Regions from separate parts of the Rhizobium sp. WW22 genome, predicted to be linked through region 2. Evidence: riboswitches for the same ligand, from Rfam matches in the RefSeq annotation. Region 2 holds a riboswitch; each other region holds the start of a gene.
What was found. Region 2 has a riboswitch for thiamine pyrophosphate ahead of thiM (hydroxyethylthiazole kinase). Riboswitches for the same ligand answer to the same signal wherever they lie in the genome.
Positions count from the first base shown of each region.

Region 1: it holds a riboswitch for thiamine pyrophosphate, as region 2 does, so the genes downstream of both, thiB (thiamine ABC transporter substrate binding subunit) here and thiM (hydroxyethylthiazole kinase) in region 2, are expected to answer to the same signal.
Region 3: it holds a riboswitch for thiamine pyrophosphate, as region 2 does, so the genes downstream of both, thiC (phosphomethylpyrimidine synthase ThiC) here and thiM (hydroxyethylthiazole kinase) in region 2, are expected to answer to the same signal.

Region 1 covers NZ_CP178198.1:3,217,846-3,222,205, forward strand. The annotation lists gene ACK83U_RS15745 (MDR family MFS transporter) at 1-1,028, shown strand, start outside; TPP riboswitch at 1,099-1,215, shown strand; gene thiB (thiamine ABC transporter substrate binding subunit) at 1,301-2,293, shown strand; gene thiP (thiamine/thiamine pyrophosphate ABC transporter permease ThiP) at 2,301-3,941, shown strand; gene ACK83U_RS15760 (ATP-binding cassette domain-containing protein) at 3,934-4,360, shown strand, end outside.
Region 2 covers NZ_CP178199.1:1,140,404-1,144,763, reverse strand. The annotation lists gene thiE (thiamine phosphate synthase) at 1-555, opposite strand, end outside; gene thiM (hydroxyethylthiazole kinase) at 552-1,355, opposite strand; TPP riboswitch at 1,406-1,502, opposite strand; gene ACK83U_RS24225 (DUF1127 domain-containing protein) at 1,736-1,882, shown strand; gene yghU (glutathione-dependent disulfide-bond oxidoreductase) at 2,456-3,331, shown strand; gene ACK83U_RS24215 (hypothetical protein) at 3,544-4,360, shown strand, end outside.
Region 3 covers NZ_CP178199.1:1,424,793-1,429,152, forward strand. The annotation lists gene ACK83U_RS25560 (TetR/AcrR family transcriptional regulator) at 1-330, shown strand, start outside; gene ACK83U_RS25565 (porin) at 546-1,637, opposite strand; TPP riboswitch at 2,247-2,378, shown strand; gene thiC (phosphomethylpyrimidine synthase ThiC) at 2,471-4,297, shown strand; gene thiO (glycine oxidase ThiO) at 4,299-4,360, shown strand, end outside.

The DNA.
Region 1 (4,360 bases), on a different replicon from region 2:
GCTGGCGTTCGATCTTCCTCGTCAACGTGCCGATCGGCTTCATCGTGCTTGCCGGCCTGGCCTTCATGCTGCCCTACCGCAAGCCTGCCCGCCGTCCGAAGATCGATTATGCCGGCGCCATCGTCCTTGCCCTGACGACGACAAGCATTGTGCTTGCTGCCGACGGAAGCGAACTCTTCGGGTCGCTGCTATCGCCGCAATGCCTTGGTATTATTGCCTTCGGGGTGATCTGCGCCATCGCCTGGGTCTTCATAGAGCGCCGCGCGCCCGAGCCGATTGTGCCAATGACGCTGTTCCGCAATCCGACATTCGGCCTTCTGCTGATCCTCTCGATCACCAGCGGCGCCGTCGCCATCGGCATGGTCAATTACTTCGCGCTCTTCCTGCAGACGACGACAGGCCTTTCTCCCTCCATGGCCGGGCTGCTGTTCATTCTCCTGACCGGCGGCATCGTCTGCGGCTCGCTCTCCGCCGGCCGGCTGATCGCGGCCAAAGGCCGTTACAAGCCGTTTGCCGTCGCCAGCGCCAGCTGCAGCACCATCGCATTCGCCTCGCTCGCCTTCGTCCATGCCGGTACGCCCATCGTCCTCATTGGCGGCCTGATGCTGCTGCACGGCATCGGCATCGGCCTTGCCCAGCAGGTGCCCGTTATCGGCGTACAGAATGCAGCGGCTGCCCGCGACGTTGGCGCCGCGACCGGTGCCGTCACGCTGTCGCGCATGGGCGGCGCCTCCATTGCCATCTCCATTTACGGCGCCATCATCGCCGCCAAACTCGGCAATGTCGGCGTCTCCATATCCGGCGTACCGAACATCGAGGAGCTGACGCCCAAGATGATGGCCGCCTTGCCCGAGATTACCCGCGAGGCCGTCGCCAACGCCTATGCGAGCGCCTTCAGCCCGTTGTTCATAACGGCAGCCGGCATCTGCATGTTTGGTCTCTTGACCTCGCTGACACTGAAGAATGTGCAGCTCCCGGGTGCCGCGAAGAAATTCGAAAGCCCGGCGGTCGCGGAAGCTGCCGAGTAAATCCTTCCTGCTGCAATCGGCAAGGGAATCATTTCCCTTGTCATCCCTCCGTCACAAGGCTAAATCTGCCGACGCTCTAACGGGGTGCCTTATGTCCTTCAGGACATTTGGCTGAGAGGCTTTCACCGGCCAACCCGCGGAACCTGATCCGGCTAACACCGGCGGAGGGATTAGACGCGTGACGAAATCATAGCGCCCTTTCCCCTTCAAGACGAAACCAAAGTGGAGGCGCTGTCGTGCAAAACCGATCGCTATTGTCATTCTTCACCGGCCTGGCCCTTGCCGCCGGCGCAACGTTTTTTGCTTCTCAGACGGCTGAAGCAGCCGACAAGACCCTGACCATCTACACCTATGAAAGCTTCACCGCCGACTGGGGTCCTGGTGCCAAGGTCAAGGCAGCTTTCGAAAAGACCTGCGGCTGCACGGTCAACTACGTTGCCGTCACCGATGGCGTTGCACTTCTCTCCCGCCTCAAACTGGAAGGAACGGGTACCAAGGCCGATGTCGTTCTCGGTCTCGACACCAATCTTATCGACGAAGCCAAGGATACCGGCCTCTTCGACGCAAGCGGCGTCGACACCTCGGCCCTCAAGGTTCCCGGCGGTTTCAAGGACGACGTCTTCGTGCCCTACGACTACGGCCATTTCGCCGTGATCTATGACAGCCAGACCGTCAAGAACCCGCCCAAGAGCATGAAGGATCTCGTCGAAGGCGATCCCGCGCAGAAGATCGTCATCGAGGATCCGCGCACCTCGACGCCGGGTCTCGGCCTGCTGCTCTGGGTCAAGTCGATCTATGGCGACAAATCCGCCGATGCCTGGGCGAAGCTCAAAGGCCGCATCCTGACGGTCACCCCCGGCTGGTCGGAAGCCTATGACCTGTTCACCAAGGGCGAAGCGCCGATGGTGCTCTCCTACACGACGTCACCGGCCTATCACATGATCGAAGACAAGACCGATCGCTATCAGGCCGCCGCCTTCTCGGAAGGGCATTACATTCAGATCGAGGTCGCCGGCCTCATCAAGTCCTCGCCGAACAAGGAACTTGCCCGCGATTTCCTGAAATTCATGATCTCCACCGGCTTCCAAGACATCATTCCGACAAGCAACTGGATGATGCCGGTTTCCGCCACTTCTGAGCCGCTGCCGGATGCCTTCAGCAAGCTCGTGGTGCCGTCGAAGACCTTCCTGATGAGCCCTGCGGACGTCGACAAGAACCGTAAAGCCTGGATCGACGAATGGCTGACCGCCACCAGCGGCAACTGATGCCTTGATCATACTCACGGCACCCGAGCGAAGACGCGCTATTTCCGGCGGGGCGTTCAGCCTCGGCAGCATTGCGCTCTTCGTCGGGATCGCCGTTCTTGTTCTTCTCTCCGCCGGCATCGAATCCGGCAGCGACACCTCGCTCACAGACCCATATCTACTGCGCATCCTGCGCTTCACACTGCTGCAGGCGGTGCTTTCGACACTGCTCTCCATTGTGCTCGCCATTCCGGTCGCCCGCGCATTGGCGCGCCAGCCGCGCTTTCCCGGCCGGCTGTGGCTGATCCGACTGATGGCCGTGCCGATGGGCCTGCCGGTGCTGATCGGCGCGCTCGGCCTGCTCGGCATATGGGGCCGGCAGGGGCTCATCAATCAGGCGCTATCAGCACTCGGCCTGTCGCAGCCCGTCAGCATCTATGGCCTGGCCGGTATCCTGCTTGCGCATGTCTTCTTCAACATGCCGCTCGCCTGCCGACTGATGCTGGTCGGACTGGAGCGTGTGCCAGGGGAATATTGGCTCGTGGCCGGCGGGCTGGGCATGCAGCCCATCTCGGTCTTCCGCTTCATCGAATGGCCTATCCTGCGCGGCCTCGTTCCCGGCATCGCCGGCCTGATCTTCATGCTCTGCGCCACCAGCTTCACGCTGGTCCTGATCCTCGGCGGCGGTCCGGCCGCGACGACGCTGGAAGTGGCGATCTACCAGGCGCTCCGCTTCGATTTCGATCCCGGCCGCGCCGTGATGCTGTCGCTGCTGCAGATCGTCGTCACCCTGCTTGTGCTCGGCGTCATGACGCTGTTTCGAGCTCCCGACGATCACGGATTGACGGCCGGCCGGGCGCTGCGCCGCATCGATGGACAGGGGATGGCTGCGCGGTACGTCGATACTGCGCTGCTGGCGGCCGCGACGCTCTTTCTCGGCATGCCGCTTGCTGCGGTCGTCGTGACCGGCCTCAAGGCCAATCTTTTCAAGCTCGTCTCCCAGCCGATCTTCCTGCAGGCGGCAGTCACAAGTCTTGCAATCGCGCTTGCTGCGGGCCTTCTGGCCGTGCTGACATCCTTCGCGATCATTCGCGCCCGCTCGGTGATATCGGCGGATCGCCGAAAGTCCCTCGGCCTGTACGGCCTGGCGATCGCATTAGGCGCAAGCGCCTCCCTCATCCTGCTGGTGCCACCGATCGTGCTGGCAACCGGCTGGTTCCTGGCGCTCAGGCCATTGGGCGATCCTAGCCGCTTTGCGGCCGTCCTCATCATTGTCATCAATGCGCTGATGGCGCTGCCCTTCGTCATTCGCGTCATCGAGCCGGCCTATACGGTCCATGTCAGCCGCACCGGGCGGCTGGTGGCAAGCCTCGGCCTTGACGGCATTGCGCGCCTGCGCGTGGTCGATTGGCCGGGTCTGCGCAAACCGCTCTTCACGGCGCTCTCCTTCGCCATGGCCCTGTCACTCGGCGATCTCGGCGCCGTCGCACTCTTCGGCTCCGACAGCCTGATGACCCTGCCCTGGCTGGTCTACAGCAAGCTCGGTAGCTACCGCACCAACGACGCCGACGGATATGCCTTGATACTCGGCCTGGTATGCCTTCTCCTGACCATAGCCGGAACCGCGGGCCAAGGCGTCCCGGATGACGAAAGCAGACGAAATGACTGACAGCAGCATCATGAAGGCAGAAGGCATCAGCATGGAACGGGTCGAACTGCGCCTCGGCACGCATGACTTCCGCTTCGATTGCGCATTGCCGCAGGGTAAGATCATCGCCATTGCCGGGCCGTCAGGGTCGGGCAAATCCACCTTTCTCAATTTACTGGCCGGCTTCGAACAGCCTGACCGCGGCCGTATCCTGCTCGCCGGACAGGACGTGAGCCGCCTGCATCCCGCCGAACGGCCGATGTCTCTCGTCTTCCAGGACAACAACCTCTTCGCTCATCTCGATCTCTTCACCAATGTCGGCCTTGGCATCAGCCCGTCATTGAGGCTTTCGAAGGAGGATCGGCAAAAGGTCTCGGAGGCTTTGGCGCGGGTCGGACTAGCCGGTTTTGAAAAGCGCAAGCCGGGAACGCTTTCCGGTG
Region 2 (4,360 bases):
CGCGAGGCCATCTGCGCCGCACGAAAGGACATCGGCGGTATGAACAGCCTTCAGGCCGCCGATTGCCACTGAAGGAACCGGGCAAAGCCTGACGATGCGGGCAAGCCCGTCAAAGCCGATCGGTTGCTTGTGGTCGGGTTTGGTGGGTGTGGCAAAGACCGGACCGATCCCGGCATAGTCGATGATTCCGGCATCTATGGAGGAGGCGAGAGCCTCCGTTTCCACCGAGAGGCCGAGGATCATGTCCGGGCCGATCAGGCGGCGGGCGTCGGCGGCATTCATATCTTCCTGACCGATGTGAAGGCCATCGGCGCCGATGGCGATGGCAGCCTCGACATTGTCGTTGACGATCAGTCGGACATTCGTTCCGTGCAGGATTTGCTTGAGGGCACGGCCGGTTTCGATCATGGCGGGGGTCGAAGCCTCCTTGTCGCGAAGCTGGATCATGGTGGCGCCGCCCGCCACCGCCGCCCGCGTTGTCTCCACCATGCCGAGATCACGGCATAACAGCGGATCGAGGACGAGATAGAGCGAGAGATCGAAGTCTGTCTTCATGCTGCCGATATCCTTGCGTCGCGATCCAGTGTCTCCGGGCTCAAAGCGGCGAGTGCGTCAAGGAAGCGCCAGGAGAAGGAGCCTGGTCCCCCAGCAGCGGCCCCCGCCTGTTCGCCGGCCACGGCAAAGACGGCAAGCGCCGTTATGGTCGCATGGAACGGATCATCCGGAGCTACCGCCGCAAACGCACCGACGAGGCAGGTTAGCGAGCATCCAAGTGCGGTTACTTGCGGCATCAATGGCGAACCGCCTGCAATGCGCTTCGCCTTCTGCCCATCCGTCACGAAATCCGTAACGCCTGTGACTGCCACTACGCAGCTGTGCTTTTCCGCGAGTTGAAGGGCGGAATCTTCCGCCTGCTCGACGGTATCGCGGCTATCGACGCCTTGGCCGCGGCTCGTCCCGCCGGCAAGCGCGATGATCTCGGATGCGTTGCCGCGAATGATTGTCGGCTTTAGTTCCAGCAAGCGCGTGATGGCATCGCGACGAAACGCGGTCGCATAATGGGCGACGGGATCGAGGACCCAGGGCTTGCCGGCATTGTTTGCCGACTGTGCGGCCTTCAGCATGCCCCTAAGCCAACCCGCGGAAAGCGTGCCGATATTGATCGTCAGCGCGCCGGAGATAGCGGCAAACTCTCCGGCTTCCTCTTCGGCATGTACCATTGCCGGCGATGCGCCGGCGGCAAGCATCATGTTGGCCGCGATGTTCATGGCGACGAAATTGGTGATGCATTGTACCAGGGGAGGGTTCGCCCGCATGGTGCGAAGCAGATTGCCTGCAGTTGTTTGGTCTTGCATATCGCCCCTTTCAGGCGGCGAGACGCGTAGGGACGACGTGGTTCAGCTTCGCGAGGTCCCGAGCGACTTCCTCCGCCAGCATGATCTGGTTCAGGTTCGAAGGGTGCTTCTCAGCCCGCCGGATAGCGGACGCCCCTGTCTCTCATCTCTCTTCTTTTCGCAGACAAAGACGGCGCTGTCATCAGCGAATCGCAAAGGCAGGCGCGACCGACGAATGAAGATCGCCTGCTTTTCGGGCGACGCATGCATTAGACGCATAGGTGCAGTGATTCCTTAGCTCTGCAAAAAGCCAATGGGTTCGACTATATAGTTCTTATCGAAGCGACGGGAGCGCCAAGCACGGCTGCTCAGCTTCGAAAGCCCAAGGAAAGGGGATCATCATGAACGTAGCACGCTCTTTCAACAACTGGCGCAAGTATCGTCAGACGGTCGCCGAACTGGGCCGTATGTCCACGCGCGAACTGCATGATCTGGGTATCGATCGCGGCGAGATCCGCAATGTTGCCCGCGCAGCGATCGCTCGCTAACGGCCGAAACGGCTCCTTATAAAAGCTGCATTATGCCGGCGCCTGTTCCCTTGAGCAGGCGCTTTTGCTTTATGGGCATCACCGTTCATTTCCGCGGCGATTGCTGAAGATTGCATCAATCTAGCTCCTTGCTTTTCGCATGACGCATAACTGCCTTGCAAAGAAATGCCTATGAACTGAGCAAAAGACTGGTATGTTCTTCTCATCGAAGCGATGCATCTCCTCCCGCATCCCTTCGCTTGGCAGACGTCCTTATCCTCCTCCCAGGGACGACTGCAGGAATAGCGGAACTCCTCCTCCCATCCGCTGTTCGGTTCTTGTAAAAAGCCTGCCGCTCCTCCTCCCGCGGCAGGCTTTTTCGTCTTGTTGAACTTCCAAGCGATTGAGAATGGCCCGGATCGGTATAGGGATCCTAGCCCGGCGCAGGCGGCATGCGTGCAAAGCAGCCTCGGCGCATTCAAAGAGTTGGGTATCCTCCTCTCGCAAAAATGAAGAGCGGCCTCTATGTGCGATCTATGTAGCGCGCTACATCGAAGATCGCCCAAATTCGATTCCCGAAAAAGGAGGATGCCCATGACCGGCCCTGCCGAATATACCCCGCCGAAAATCTGGACCTGGAACAAGGCCAATGGCGGCCAGTTCGCCAATATCAATCGCCCGATTGCCGGCCCGACTCACGAGAAGGAACTGCCGGTAGGACGCCATCCCCTTCAGCTCTATTCGCTTGGAACGCCCAACGGCGTGAAGGTCACGATTATGCTCGAAGAGCTGCTGGCGCTTGGTCACAGCGGTGCGGAATATGATGCCTGGCTGATCAAGATCGGTGAGGGCGATCAATTCGGCAGCGGTTTCGTTGACATCAATCCGAATTCGAAGATCCCGGCTTTGCTCGACCGCAGTGGCCCGAAGCCGGTTCGCGTTTTCGAATCGGCCTCGATTTTGATGTATCTCGCCGAAAAATTCGGCGCCTTCCTGCCGACCGAGCAGCCGGCTCGGGCCGAATGCATCTCCTGGCTGTTCTGGCAGATGGGCAGCGCGCCCTATCTCGGCGGCGGTTTCGGTCATTTCTACGCCTATGCGCCGACGAAGATCGAATACGCGATCGACCGTTTTGCCATGGAGGTGAAGCGTCAGCTCGATGTTCTCGATCGTCGCCTGGCCGAAAGCGAATATATCGCCGGCAGCGACTATACGATTGCCGATATCGCCATCTGGCCGTGGTACGGCGGTTTGGCCAAGGGGTGGCAATACGGCGCGGCCGAGTTCCTGCAGGTGCAGGACTATAAGAACGTGCAGCGCTGGGCCGAGCAAATCTACTCGCGTCCTGCCGTCAAGCGCGGCCGCATGGTCAACCGCATGTCGGGCGATCCATCTGAGCAGCTGCGTGAGCGCCATGATGCCAGCGACTTCGAGACGAAGACGCAGGATAAGCTGGAAGCCGCCGGCTGATCCGACCATTCGCTTTGCAGAAATGAGCTCGCGGCCCTCCGGATCGCGAGCTTTTTTATTGCGCGTACTGCTGGCGCTGCCGGCCTTGGCAAGTCAGCCTCGCTCCATCTTGCGAAGCGTAATGTTCGGCTGCCGAGGCTCCCCCGCTCGGCGTAGACCGCAGCGCGATTCTGCAAAGCGTGTCGACATTGGCGAAAGAGGAATGCTTCTCCATGCAGCAAGTTGCTGACGACCGTACCCTGGATAAAAATGCGACTACGGGCGCGTTGTGGAAGCAACAGAGCGAGGCGAGGGATGCGCTGCTGAAACACCTGGTGTCGGGTGGCGATGAACGGCTGGATTGCGATCCGCTCACCGGGCTCAACATGTATGGCTATGGTCCGGCACCCCGGCCCGAAGATCTCGCTTTCGGCTCGTCGACGGCATCGACCATATCCGCCGCCGCCTTTGCCGCGGTCGAATCCTATTACGCGGATCTGAGGCGGGAGATGGAAAAAAGCTCGCCGACGGCTTGCTACGATCGTGAAATCGGGCGCGTGCGGGAGGATCTGCTGCGCTTGCTCGGCCTCAACCAAGCGTCGGGCCCCAGGATCGATGCGATCCTGGCCACATCGGGCACGGACATTCATCTCTTTTCGGCAGCACTGCTGGCGGGCGAGAACGAGCGCGCCCTGATGACCATCACGCTGATGGGGAACGAAACGGGCAGCGGCGTCATGACGGCGTCGGCCGGGCGGCATTTCATGAGCCGCGTCAGCAGCGAGCGCGCCGTCGTCAAGGGTGAGGAACTGCGGGCGGGCGACGCCACGCGCAACGCCACCATTGCCGTGCGCAACAAGGATGGTTCCCTTCGCGCCGATAGCGAGGTGGAAGAGGAGCTGCGCGGCCTCATCGAGCTTGCCCGCGCAGCCGGCCTCAGGTGCCTTCTCGTCGTAACAGACGTATCGAAGACCAGCCTGCTGGCGCCGAGCCTTGAGACCGTCATGCGTCTGAAGGAGCGTTTCGGCACCGTGCTGGATATCATGATCG
Region 3 (4,360 bases), 280 kb from region 2:
AAAGTTATGATGCATCTCGACATGGCGTTTTGCGACGGCACCACGAGCCGTGCGAGTTCGTTTCGGCACGACATGCACGAAAATTTCGAACGCATATTCACCCTTATGGATGAAAAGACAAAACTTCCGCCTCCCTGGACGCCGGATACTGCCTCTTCCGCATTGACAGCGGTCATCGGCGGCCTGATCACCGAATGGACCCTCGACCGAGGCAGCTTCGAACTGGTCCCGTGTGGACAGATGTTCATAAAGATGGTGCTTAAAACCTGGTTCCCGCTTGCACAGACGCAGGAACTGGCGATTGCCGCGATGATACCGGAAAAAGCCTAGAACGGTGGTCTCTTCGGAATTGAAGAGAACCAACGACGGCAGTTTGAAGCTTCTGCCGGGAGCTGAACCGATTTCCCAAAGCTGGAAATAAAAAAGGATCCGGAGGGAAAGCCAGATCCTTTGCTTTGATCGGAGGTCAACCGATCGATGAAAGAAGCCTGACGGATTGGAACGTCAGGCTTCTCTTACCCGGCATTGAGCCGGGTAATTCAATATTAGAAGCTACGCTCGAAGCGCAGGATACCAGCCCACTGATCCTGGTTCACAGAATCGAAGTTGGTGTAGGAGACTTCCGGCTCGATGAGCAGGTTCTTGACCGGGTTCCACTTGACGTTGGTGGTTGCGGCAAAAATCTTCGAGTCGGTGTAGGCGAGCTGCAGGTTCCACTTCAGCTTTTCGTTGATCGGAACGCCAACGCCGCCCCAAACAGCCCAGTCACCCCAGCCGCACTTCGATGCATCGTTAACCGGGCAAGCCGAACGATCGAGGTTGGTGCCGGCATACTTGTTCAGCTTGTCGCCGTCGGTGTTCCAGCCGCCCATCAAGAAGGCCGAGAAGGTACCGAAGTCAGCATCGACACGAGCCTTGATGGCGCCTTCTTCGACGATCGAGTCGTAACCGCCAACGACCTTGAAGCCCCATGCGCCGGACTTGAAGCCAGCACCGGCAACGACGTCAGGAGCGTAGTGGTTGCCCTTGTCGTCAGACCACCAGCTGGAGCCATAGGAAGCGCCAGAACCGCTGGAGTTCGAGTCTTCAACCGAGATCACAGCCGTGAAGCCGTTGCCGGCGTCGTAGTTGTAGGTCAACTGGTTGAGTTCGTACGGACCGTCATAGATCACGTCGTCGTTGATGACGTCGCCGGCATAACCGATGTAGGAGTTGTACTGGGAGTCAGCCTTACCAACGAGGAAACCGCCGAGGCTGATGTTTGCGAACAGCAGCTTCGTGGAGGTGGAGTTGCCGTCATTCCAGTCCCAACGGATGACCGTGTTGGTCTTCAGCGGGCCGTATTCGGTGTCGGTTGCCGTGTCGACGCTCAGCTCCGCACGGGTGTGCCACAGCGTACCGTTATGGCTGTTCGGGTTGTAGGCATCGTACCACTCGCCTTCGGTACGGACGCGGCCGCCGATCTTGAGGCAGGTTTCGGTGCCTGGAATGAAGAAGTAGCCAGCGCCGTATGCGTCGCAGATGCGAACGTATTCCAGCGGCTCGGGCTCAGCAGCGACGATCGCGTCAGCCGCATGGGCGCCAGAAACTGCTGCTAGCGCAGCAGCGGAGCCGAGAAGAAGGCTCTTGATGTTCATTTTAAACTCCTGGTTGCAATATGCATTCCAATTTACCGCGAGTACAAAGCTGGAACACCACCCTGAGGATTACGTCGGTTTAAACGCAACCGGGCAGTCCGGCAGATACGCACCTGATGTCGGCTTGAGTCCCCTCTAACCTCCATAATTCACCCCGCGGCAAAGGTTTTGAAATGCCTCTACCGATCCGGCCGATTGCTCGTCCGTAAGACAGTTATGTCCTATATTTGGTTTACAAACAGCCCGTATGTTTGTCAATTCTGTGAAACCCGCCCCGGCATTAGACTTGATTGCTGTTGCTTAAATGCAACTGGCGGCGGGCTGAGCCTTTTACTGCCGGAATAGTCGGCCGTCGCCAAGGTTCAAGAATTCGCACCAAATCGAGACAGCCTTCCCCAATCAGGCTCGAGATCCGGAATTTTCATCGGTACCATTTATGCGGGAACGGACTTAGATCAAGAGCAGCGTCATCGAAGATGATGATCGCGCCTATAGGAGGCTCGCCCCTATAGAATCCAAGCCGCCCCCGCGCCACACTGGTCAATCGATTGAGAAAACGCGACCGTCGTTGCGGGGTTGACAGAGAACAAGGGTAAGGCATAGCCTTTCCGTATTCACCAGGGGGGTCCCGGCAAGGGGCTGAGATACTGCTGGACAATGAGGCTTTGCCTCCTGTTGCGCAGTGACCCGTTGAACCTGATCCAGTTCATACTGGCGTAGGGACGGTGCAAGCGCTCGAAGGCTTCGGATTCCCGCCTGGATTCCATGCCGGCGTCTTTTCATCATTCCGGCTGATTGACTGGGTCTCCAACTGCAACTTGGAGCCTCAAACCATGAATATTGCCGCAAAGAACCTCACTCCGACCGTCACCACCGGCCCGCTGCCGGCATCCGCGAAAATCTATGTTCCCGGAGAGATCCACCCGGACATCCGCGTGCCGATGCGCGAAATCAGCGTCCATCCGACCTCGGGCGAGCCGCCTGTCATTGTTTATGATTCTTCCGGCCCCTACACAATCGAGGGCGCCGATATCCGCATCGAGGAGGGTCTATCTCAGCTACGCCGCGACTGGGTTCTCGCTCGCGGCGATGTCGAGACTTATGAAGGCCGGCATGTGCGCCCTGAAGACAATGGTTTCGTCACCGGCGAGCGGCTGACACCGGAATTTCCGGCCAAGCGCCAGCCCCTGCGGGCGAAAGACGGCAAGGCGGTCACCCAACTCGCCTATGCGCGCGCCGGCATCATCACGCCGGAAATGGAATTCATCGCCATTCGCGAAAATCTCGGCCGCAAGGCCAAGGCAGAAGCCCTGATTCGCGATGGCGAAAGCTTCGGCGCCCATATTCCGGATCATGTCACCCCGGAATTCGTCCGCCAGGAAGTTGCGAGCGGCCGGGCGATCATTCCGGCCAACATCAATCACTCCGAAAGCGAGCCGATGATCATCGGCCGGAACTTCCTGGTGAAGATCAACGCCAATATCGGCAATTCCGCAGTCACCTCCTCAATGGCGGAGGAGGTCGAGAAGATGGTCTGGGCTGCCCGCTGGGGTGCCGATACCGTCATGGACCTTTCGACCGGCCGCAACATCCACAACATCCGCGAATGGATCATCCGCAATTCGCCGCTGCCGATCGGCACCGTACCGCTCTATCAGGCACTGGAAAAGGTCGGCGGCATTGCCGAGGAACTGACCTGGGAAATCTATCGCGACACGCTGATCGAGCAGGCGGAACAGGGCGTCGACTATTTCACCATCCATGCCGGTGTGCGGCTGCATTACATCCCGCTCACCGTCAATCGCGTCACCGGCATCGTCTCGCGCGGCGGTTCGATCATGGCCAAGTGGTGTCTGCATCACCATCGCGAGAGCTTCCTTTACGAGCATTTCGAGGAAATCTGCGATATCTGCCGTGCCTATGACGTCTCCTTCTCGCTCGGCGACGGCCTGCGCCCCGGCTCGATAGCTGATGCCAACGACGCCGCACAATTCGCCGAACTGGAAACACTCGGCGAGCTGACGAAGATCGCCTGGGCCAAGGATTGCCAGGTGATGATCGAAGGCCCCGGCCATGTGCCGATGCACAAGATCAAGGAAAACATGGACAAGCAGCTTTCCGTCTGCGGCGAGGCGCCCTTTTACACGCTCGGGCCGCTAACGACGGATATCGCGCCCGGCTATGACCACATCACATCGGGCATCGGCGCTGCCATGATCGGCTGGTTCGGGACGGCGATGCTCTGCTACGTCACGCCGAAGGAGCACCTTGGTCTGCCCGATCGCAACGACGTCAAGACAGGCGTCATCACCTACAAGATCGCAGCGCATGCGGCGGATCTCGCCAAAGGTCATCCGGCCGCGCAGGTTCGTGACGATGCTCTGTCGCGCGCCCGGTTCGAATTCCGTTGGGAGGATCAGTTCAACCTTTCGCTCGATCCGGACACGGCTCGCAGCTTCCACGACGAAACCCTGCCGAAAGAAGCTCATAAGGTGGCCCATTTCTGCTCGATGTGCGGTCCGAAATTCTGCTCGATGCGGATTTCGCACGACATCCGCGCCGAAGCGCAGAAGGAAGGGCTGGAAGCCATGGCGGCCAAGTATCGAGAGGGCGGAGACCTCTATATGCCGGTCGAAACCCCTGCACAGCCGGCTGAATGACATGCGTATTCTCGTTAAAGGGGCCGGCGTTGCCGGCCTCACGGTCGCCCACGAGCTGGTCCG